DNA from 4 places in the Kineococcus gynurae genome. Region 2 is predicted to be linked to each of the others. Evidence: riboswitches for the same ligand, from Rfam matches in the RefSeq annotation. Region 2 holds a riboswitch; each other region holds the start of a gene.
The links. Region 2 has a riboswitch for S-adenosylmethionine ahead of ACFFKU_RS08680 (ABC transporter substrate-binding protein). Riboswitches for the same ligand answer to the same signal wherever they lie in the genome.

Region 1 (2,189 bases), on a different contig from region 2:
GCAGGAAACCGAGCAGGACGAGGTCGATCCCGACGAGGCGGTAGGCCAGCACGCGGCGGGCGACCTCGTCCGGGGTCCCGACCAGGCCGGTCCGGAAGCCGTCGTTGTACTGGACCAGGTCGCGGAACTCGCTGTCGGCCCACATGCCCTTGCGGTCGGGGCTGGCGTTGCCGGCCTCCTGCACCGAGGCACGGAAACCCTCGACCTTCTGGGCGTCGGCGTGCGCGATGATGTCCTCGAGGACCTGCTCCGCCTCGGCGCGGGAGTCGCGGACGACCGCGAAACCGTTGATGCCGAAACGGATCTGCCGGTCGTTCAGCGCGGCCTGGGCCGACACGTCGCGGACCTGGGCCGCCGCGTCGGCGATCGACTTCCCGTTGAGGAAGTAGAAGTCGCTGACCCGCCCGGCCATCGCCTGGGCCGCGGTCGAGTTGCCGCCCTGGAAGATCTCCGGCTGGCGCTTCGGCTGCGGGCGCATGGTGATGTCGCGGACGTTGAAGAACTGTCCGTCCTGCGTGTACCCGTCCTGCGACCACACCCCGCGCAGGATGCGGATGAACTCCTCCGACTGCACGTAGCGGTCGTCGTGCTCGGGCCACGTCACCCCGAGGTTGACCGCCTCGTCCTTGAACCAGCCCGAGACGACGTTCAGGCAGAGCCGGTCGTTCGTGAGTTCCTGGGCGGTGGCGGCGAACTTGGCCAGCACGCCGGGGTGCCAGAAGAAGGGGTGGACCGCCGCGATGACCTTGAGCTTCTCGGTCGCCAGCAGCAGGGCGAGGGAGAAGGAGGTCGACTCGTGCTGGGCGTCGGCGCCGTAGGAGGCCGCGTAGCGGACCTGCGAGAGCGCGTACTCGAAACCGACGCGCTCGGCCGCGCGGGCGACCTCGACGTTGTAGGCCGGGTCGTGGCTGGTGCGCTGCGGCAGCGTCGAGATCACCAGCCCGCCGGAGACGTTGGGCACCCAGTAGGCGAACTTCACCGGCGCCAGGGCGCGCTGAGCGGGGGTCGTGCTGGTCATTCGTCTCTCCCATCGCACCTGGCGGTAGCACCGGGGGTCGGCCGGTTGCTGCGACGTCGACGAGCCAGGTCTCTCGATCGCTCTGGATGGCAGGTCGCAGCGTAACCCGAGCGGGGCCGCGACAGGTACCGCTCGCGCGCGGTCTCAGACCGGGGGCAGCGGGAGGACCGAGGCGAGCGCCGCGCAGAGCACGGCGAGCACCAGCAGCGTCGTGACGTCCACCCCGCGCGAGCGGACGGCCAGGGCCCCCGCGACCCGGACCGGGAGCACCAGGCGCAGCACGGCGGCGACGGCGAGGTCGGCCGCGAGGAGGAGACCGCCCGCCGTGGGCCCGGCCACCCAGGTCGTCAGCAGCGCCAGGGCCACGCCGCCCAGCAGGGCCAGCAGGACCGCCGTCGCCGGGTGGGCCGGGGGGCGGGTGAGGCCGGGGGGCGGCGGCGCGGACACCCGCGTCACGCTACCGCCGCCCCGACCGGAGGCCGGTTCAGTGCGCGAAGTGGCGCGACCCGGTGACGTACATGGTGACCCCGGCGGCTTGGGCCGCGGCGAAGACCTCCTCGTCGCGGATCGACCCGCCGGGCTGGACGATCGCCCGGACGCCCGCGTCGAGCAGGATCTGCGCCCCGTCGGCGAAGGGGAAGAACGCGTCGGAGGCGGCCACGGAACCCGTGGCCCGCTCGGCCCCGGCCCGTTCCACGGCCAGCCGGCAGGAGTCGACGCGGTTGACCTGGCCCATCCCGACACCGACGGAGGCCCCGTCCTTGGCCAGCAGGATGGCGTTGGACCGCACCGATCGGACGGCGCGCCAGGCGAACTCGAGGTCGGCGAGCGTCGCGGCGTCCGCCGCGTCCCCGGCCACCAGGGTCCAGTTCGCGGGCGCGTCACCCTCCGCGTCGATGGTGTCGAGGGTCTGGACGAGCACGCCCCCGGAGACCGGGCGCCACTCCTGCGCGGAGCGGGCGTACCCCTCGGGCAGCTGCAGCAGACGGATGTTCTTCTTGCCCTGCAACGTCTCCAGCGCCTCGGGGGTGAACCCGGGGGCGACGACGACCTCGGTGAACACCTCGGCGACCTGGGCGGCCGTGGCCGCGTCGACCTCACGGTTGGCGGCGATCACCCCACCGAAGGCCGAGACGGGGTCGCAGGCGTGCGCGCGGGCGTGCGCGGTGGC
Region 2 (2,189 bases):
CCGGGTCGTCCATCAGGTCGTCCGTGCCGGAGGTCTCCGACCGCGGGGCGGCGGAGGACGTCGTGGGGGCCGGCGACTCGTCCCGGGCCGCGGCCGGTGCTTCGGCCGGCTCGACGGCGGGGGTCTCGGCCGGGGTCTCGGCGGGGGTCTCCGCCGGGGTCTCCGCCGGGGTCTCGGCCGGGTCTCCCGCAGCGGCCTCGGCCGCGACCGGGGTCGGCGCGACGCTCGCGTCGACCGGGGCGCTGGTGGCCCGACGGCTGCGCCGGGTCCGGGGACGGCCGGCGGCGGCGTCGAAGCTCTCCGCGGCGGGCGGCGCGGACGCCTCGGGCACCGGGGTCGGCGCCGGGGCGTCCGGGGCGGGCCGGTCGTCGGCGGCCGACGCGGCGGGGGGCTGCGCCGAGGTGGGGGCCACGGGGGTTTCCGCCACGGCGGTCGGGGGGCCGGCCGGTCGGCTCGCGGCCCGGCGACGGCGCGGGCGCTGGGCCCCGCCGGTCGTGCTGGTGCTCTCCGGCGCCGAGTCGGCTCCGGTCAGGTCGGACGTGGTCACGGGTCTCTCCCGTCGCCCGCGGCGGCAGTCACACCGGTGCCCACTGCCGCGCGGGCGTGCTCGTAGGGCTCACCGGTCTGCGGTAGCCGCGGACCGGCGGAAGTCCTGGGGTCGTCCGGCTGGGGCTCGCGGTTTCGCGCTGGCCCCCGCCGGTCGCGTCGACGGGCGTCCGGCCTCGGCTCGCCCGGTGCGCCGGCCCGGTCCTTCCACTGGACCGCGGCGCTGCCCGGACGGACCGCGTGCGCGGCGGATCCGTCGACGGATCGGGCGCCCGGTGTGGAGGAACGCTCGATCCCGGCCAGTGTCGCACAGCAGCTTCTCGCGCGACGGAGGAGGCGGGGCGCGGCAGAGGGCAGTGCCGTCGCGGCGGATCATCGGGCACCCCATCCGGTTCCTCGACCCGAACCGGCCGACGTGGTCCGAGCGGCCGTCGCCCTGCGCTACGCTCCCCCTCGACACCATCCCGAGTGGCCGAGAGTCCTGGCTCGACGACGCCACAGCAACCATCGCGTTCGGAACCGCGACAGGTGCTCCCGCCAGGATCGATGGAGGATTCCATGATCCGGATCTGTACCGCGTCCACCCCGCACGGGCCCGCCCGTCCGGGCTGTCGACGGCACCCGCTCACGCACTGACGCCCCTCGCCCCGCGACGCCTCGCGACCCCGGTCCCCGCGGACCGGTTGGACCGGTTGGACCGGTTGGACCGGTTGGACCGGTCCAGCGTCCGAGGCGCCCGCCGGACCCGCTCCGCCTCCCCTGGCACCACCCACCCCTGCGAGCGACCCCGCTCACCGTCTCCGAGGAGAACCCGTGCTCACGCCCCACCGTCCGATCCTCGCCACCCGTCGTCGGGTCCTGTCCTCGGCCCTGGGGCTCGGCTCCCTGGCCGCGCTCGGCTCGTTGAGCGCCTGCGGCGACGGCTCGAACTCGGCCGCCCTGTCCGGCGAGGAGAAGGCGAGCCTGCAGGGCGCGACCCTGAAGCTCATGGTCAACCAGCCCCACCGGCTGGCCTTCACCGACCTGCTCGGCCCCAAGTTCAAGGACGACTTCGGCGGCACGCTCGAGGTCACCGCGATCCCCTACGACCAGCTGACGAGCAAGCAGATCCTCGACGTGCAGGCCGGTGACGGCGAGTTCGACGTCTTCGACTACTTCTACTTCGGCCTGGGCGACCTGGTCGACGCCGGCGCCCTGGTCGACCTCACCGACTGGATCGCCTCCAACTCCGGCGGCACCGACGGCATCGAGCCCGACGACTTCCTCGCCAGCATCTACGACCCGTACACGCTGCTGGACGGCAAGCGCTACGGCCTGCCCTTCGACGGGGACACCCACGTCCTCTACTACAACGCCGAGGTCTTCGACCGCTACGGCGTCCAGCCCCCGACGACCTGGGACGAGTACGACGCGGCCGCGGCCAAGATCACCCAGGACTCCGGCGGCAGCGTCTACGGGGCCATCGTCGAGGCGCAGCAGGTCCCGATGATCCTCGGCTGCTCCTTCATCAACCGCCTCGCCGGGTACGGCGGGACGCTGCTCGACGAGTCCGGCAAGGTCGCCTTCGCGGGTGCGGAGGGCCTCGCGGCGCTGCAGCACCTCATCGACGTGCAGCCGGCCGCGCTGCCGACACCCCTGCAGAC
Region 3 (2,189 bases), 290 kb from region 2:
CGCCTTGATGATCTGCACCCAGGTGGTGCCCTTCATCCCGCCGATCAGCACGTAGACGACCATGAGCGCGCCCACGATCGCGATCACCAGGTTCTGCCCGGCCCGCCCGTCGATGCCCAGCAGCAGGGCGACCAGGCCGCCCGCGCCGGCCATCTGGGCCAGCAGGTAGAAGAAGGACACGGTGAGCGTCGAGATCGCCGCGGCCATCCGGACCGGCCGTTCCTTGAGCCGGAAGCTCAGGACGTCGGCCATCGTGAACCGCCCGGTGTTGCGCAGCAGTTCCGCGACCAGGAGCAGGGCCACCAACCAGGCGACCAGGAACCCGATCGAGTAGAGGAAGCCGTCGTAGCCGTAGATCGCGATGGCCCCGGCGATGCCGAGGAAACTCGCGGCCGAGAGGTAGTCCCCGGCGATGGCGATGCCGTTCTGCCGGCCGCTGAACGCGCGTCCCCCGGCGTAGAAGTCGGCCGCGCTGCGGTTGTTGCGGCTGGCCCGCAGCACCACGGTCAGGGTGATGGCGACGAACGCGCCGAAGATGGCGATGTTGACGACCGGTTCCCCGACGTCGCCGCCGGCGGGGACGGTCGCGGTGGCCAGGGCGCTGGTCACGAGGCTGCTGCTGGTCACGGGGTCCCCTCGATGCGGTGGCGCAGCTCGTCGGCGGCGGGGTCGAAGCGCTTGTTGGCCCAGCGCACGTAGATCGTCGTGATGATGAACGTCGAGGCGAACTGGCCGAAGCCGAACAGCAGCCCGACGGTGATGTTGCTGCCGCCGAGGCGGATCCCCATGAAGTCGTGGGCGTAGTCGGCCAGCAGGACGTAGGCCGCGTACCAGGCCAGGAACAACGCCGAGAGCGGGAAGACGACCCGCCGGAAGCGACGGCGCAGGGCGGCGAACTCGGGGGAGGCCTGGACCTCCTCGTAGCTGCGGGCCCCCTCGAGCGCCCCGGACGGGGACGCGGGGGCGGGTTCGGGCCCGGGGCCCGTGCCGGGGGGCGGATCGCCGGTGCCGGACCAGGAACTGCTCACGTGACCTCCTCGTCGGGTGCGACCCGGGTGAACCTGGGTCGTAGCTGTGAGGGTTGTGAGGATAGTCGGGCGGGCGCCGAGCGCCCGGGCGACGGGCCGGTCGGTCGGGTTCCTTCGCGGGGCGCGATCACGGTTGTCGGATGCCCGGGACGGCGGCTAGGGTCGGCGCACCATCCAGAGCGGCCGAGAGTCCTGGCTCGACGACGCCGCAGCAACCCCCCGAGCCCGGGCGAGGGTGCTAACGCCAGGCCGATGGAGTTCACGATGCGTGCTGCACCCCGTCCTTCCCGGAACCCTTCGGGGGCCGCGCGATGACGCTGGCCGCCCGGGTCGGCGGGCCGCGCCCGACCATCAGTTTCGAACTCTTCCCGCCCCGGTCGCAGGCCGCGGCCGAGGCGTTGGGCCGCACGGTCTCCGAGCTCGCCGCCACGTCCCCGGACTTCTTCTCGGTGACCTGCCGGGCGGGGGGTGCGACCCGGGCCGCGGCGGCGGGGTTGCTCCGCCACGTCCGGCGCAGCACCCCCGTCACGGCGATGGCCCACCTCACCTGCGTCGGCTCCAGCCGCGCGCAGGTCGTGGCGGCCGGGGCGGAGATCCTCGAGAGCGGGATCCGGGACGTCCTCGTCCTGCGCGGCGACCCGGCGGGTGCGCCCCTCGGCGAGCCGTCCGACCCGGTGCTGCGCGGCTGCGACCTCGTCGAGGTCCTGCAGGTGGTCGAGCGGCGGCGGCTGGCGCTGCGCGGGGGTTCGCGACCGGTGGACGAGGGACCGCTCAGCATCGCCGTCCCGGCCTTCCCCTCCTCGCGCCGCCCGGGAGACCTGGCCGCGTTGCGGGCCAAGCAGGAGGCGGGGGCCCGGTTCGCCGTCGCCCAGGTCGGTTACCGGGCCGAGGAGTGGACGGCCTTCGTGGACCGGGCCCGGCTGGCCGGCGTCACCATCCCCGTGCTGCCCGGCATCACCGCCGTGGACGACCCGGCGCGGTTGCTGCGCCTGCAGCAGCTCACCGGGGTCCCCGCCCCCGCGGGGCTGCTGGCCCGGCTGGGGGACGACCCCTCCCCGGCGCGACGGCGCCGCCTGGCCGTGCGGGTGGCCGCCGAGCTCGCCCGCGAGCTGCTCGACGCCGGGGCCCCGGGGCTGCACGTCTACCCCTCGAACTCCTCGG
Region 4 (2,189 bases), on a different contig from region 2:
CGGGTTCCGCTGCGGTCTGGAGCTGCTGGGCGGCCGTGACCGACCGAGCGCGGTCGTCGGCGCCAACGACGTGTCGGCCGTGGGGCTGCTCGCCGCGGCCGACGAGCTGGGGTTGCGGGTGCCCGAGGACGTGTCCGTCACCGGCTACGACGACATCGCCCTGGCCCGCTCGCGGCGCACGGCGCTGACGACGGTGGACAACGGGGCCGCCCGGGTGGGCGGCCTGGCCGGGGAGGAGCTGCTGGCCCGGATCGCCGACCCGCACCGGGCCCCGGTCACGACCCTCGTCCCGCCCCGGCTCGTCGTCCGGACGACCACCGGACCGGCGCCCGACTTGTCCCCAGGTTGATCCCCAGACCGTCGTCAACAGGTGTGGACAAACGTGGGGATATCACGCTATGTGTCAGAGAGGTGGACCTAGAGTGATCTCGGTTGACGACCGGTGCCCGTGCGGGACGGGGGAGACGTACGGGGGGTGCTGCGGTCGTCGGCACGCCGGTGAGCCCGCCCCGACGGCCGAGGCGCTCATGCGCTCGCGCTACTCCGCCTTCGCGGTGGGGGACGCCGCCTACCTGCTCCGGACCTGGGACGCCGCGACCCGCCCCACCGACCTCGACCTCGACCCCGACGTGGAGTGGCGCCGCCTCGTCGTGCTGGGCACCGAGGGCGGCGGGCCCCTCGACGACGCCGGCACGGTCGAGTTCGAGGCCCACCACCGCCACGAGGGTCGTCGCGGCCACCAGCACGAGCGCAGCCGGTTCCGTCGCGTCGGCGGACGGTGGGTGTACGTGGGCCCGGTCTGAACGACGTCCGGCGGTCGGGTGGACACCGGTCGCGCGCGTGTGGTTCTCTGCCCGGCAGGTCAAGAAAGCCGACACGAAGCCCCGGCTCGTCGGCTGGCAACCCTCCTCGTCGTGGGGTGCCCCGGGTGATGACCGGGCCCGCGCAGCACCGCGCGGGTAAGGACGCTCTCGAGGAGACCGGCGATGTCCGCTGTCAGCACGCCCCTGCCCGTCACCGAACGGCTCCGCCTCGCGCGGGGCCGGATCGCGCCGCTGCTGGAGGGGATCGCCGCGGGCGTCGTGCAGCGCGAGCAGGACCACGTCCTGCCCTACGAGCCGGTGCGCGCCCTGGTCGAGGCCGGGTTCGGGCGCCTGCGGGTCCCCGTCGAGCACGGGGGCGACGGCCTCGACCTCCCGGCGCTCGCCGAGATCCTCGTCGACGTCGCCGCGGCCGACTCCAACCTCCCGCAGATCTTCCGCGGGCACATCGCCTGGGTCGAGCAGCTGCTCACCCTGGGCGAGACCGACCGGGCCTACCGGGACGCCTGGTACGCCCGGATCGTGGCCGGCGAGTTCGTCGGCAACGCTTGGAGCGAGACCGGGTCCGGGGTCACGGGCAAGCAGCAGACCGTCGTGACCGAGGGTCCCGGGGGCCTGCGCGTCGACGGGCGGAAGTTCTACACGACCGGGTCGATCTTCGCGGACTGGACCGACGCCACCGCCCGTCGGGTGGGCCCGGGGCAGAGCCCGGACGACGACGACCTCGAGGTGGTCACCGCGATCGTGCGGACCCGGCAGCCGGGCGTGCAGATCAGCGACGACTGGGACGGCTTCGGCCAGCAGCTCACCGGGACCGGGACCATCGTCTTCACCGGTGCCGAGGTCGACGCCGCCGACGTGCGGCCCTTCGCCGAGCGGTTCCGTTTCCAGACGGCGCTCTACCAGCTGGTCCTGCTCGCGGTGCACGCCGGCATCGCCGAGGCGGTCGAGCGCGACGCCGGGCACGAGGTCCGGACCCGCACGCGCAGCTACACCCACGGGCTCGCCCCGCTCGTGCGCCACGACGCGCAGGTGCTGGCCGTCGTCGGCGAGATCTCGGCGGTGGCCTGGACGGCGCGCCAGCTCGTGCGGGGGGCGGCCGAGGCCCTCCAGGCCGCCGCGGACACCGCCCACGACCGTGACTCCGCCGCCGACCAGGCTGCGAACGCCGTCGCCGAGATCCGTACCGCGCAGGCCCAGACCGTGCTGTCGGAGTCGGTGCCGCGCGCGGCGACGCTGCTCTTCAACACGCTGGGCGCCTCGGGCGTCGGTCGGGGCAAGGACCTGGACCGGCACTGGCGCAACGCCCGCACGGTCGCCTCCCACAACCCGGTCATCTACAAGACCCGGATCGTGGGGGACTTCTCG

Region 1: it holds a riboswitch for S-adenosylmethionine, as region 2 does, so the genes downstream of both, sfnG (dimethylsulfone monooxygenase SfnG) here and ACFFKU_RS08680 (ABC transporter substrate-binding protein) in region 2, are expected to answer to the same signal.
Region 3: it holds a riboswitch for S-adenosylmethionine, as region 2 does, so the genes downstream of both, ACFFKU_RS07390 (methylenetetrahydrofolate reductase) here and ACFFKU_RS08680 (ABC transporter substrate-binding protein) in region 2, are expected to answer to the same signal.
Region 4: it holds a riboswitch for S-adenosylmethionine, as region 2 does, so the genes downstream of both, ACFFKU_RS01745 (acyl-CoA dehydrogenase family protein) here and ACFFKU_RS08680 (ABC transporter substrate-binding protein) in region 2, are expected to answer to the same signal.

The regions. Positions count from the first base shown of each region.
Region 1 is NZ_JBHLUI010000010.1:384,981-387,169, reverse strand. It holds gene sfnG (dimethylsulfone monooxygenase SfnG) at 1-1,018, opposite strand, end outside; SAM riboswitch class I at 1,025-1,111, opposite strand; gene ACFFKU_RS15570 (DUF3017 domain-containing protein) at 1,163-1,465, opposite strand; gene purH (bifunctional phosphoribosylaminoimidazolecarboxamide formyltransferase/IMP cyclohydrolase) at 1,503-2,189, opposite strand, start outside.
Region 2 is NZ_JBHLUI010000008.1:487,188-489,376, reverse strand. It holds gene ACFFKU_RS08685 (Rne/Rng family ribonuclease) at 1-547, opposite strand, end outside; SAM riboswitch class I at 1,003-1,099, shown strand; gene ACFFKU_RS08680 (ABC transporter substrate-binding protein) at 1,360-2,189, shown strand, end outside.
Region 3 is NZ_JBHLUI010000008.1:199,356-201,544, forward strand. It holds gene ACFFKU_RS07380 (monocarboxylic acid transporter) at 1-627, opposite strand, end outside; gene ACFFKU_RS07385 (DUF485 domain-containing protein) at 624-1,028, opposite strand; SAM riboswitch class I at 1,196-1,287, shown strand; gene ACFFKU_RS07390 (methylenetetrahydrofolate reductase) at 1,340-2,189, shown strand, end outside.
Region 4 is NZ_JBHLUI010000003.1:79,928-82,116, forward strand. It holds gene ACFFKU_RS01735 (LacI family DNA-binding transcriptional regulator) at 1-349, shown strand, start outside; gene ACFFKU_RS01740 (YchJ family protein) at 399-803, shown strand; SAM riboswitch class IV at 861-972, shown strand; gene ACFFKU_RS01745 (acyl-CoA dehydrogenase family protein) at 987-2,189, shown strand, end outside.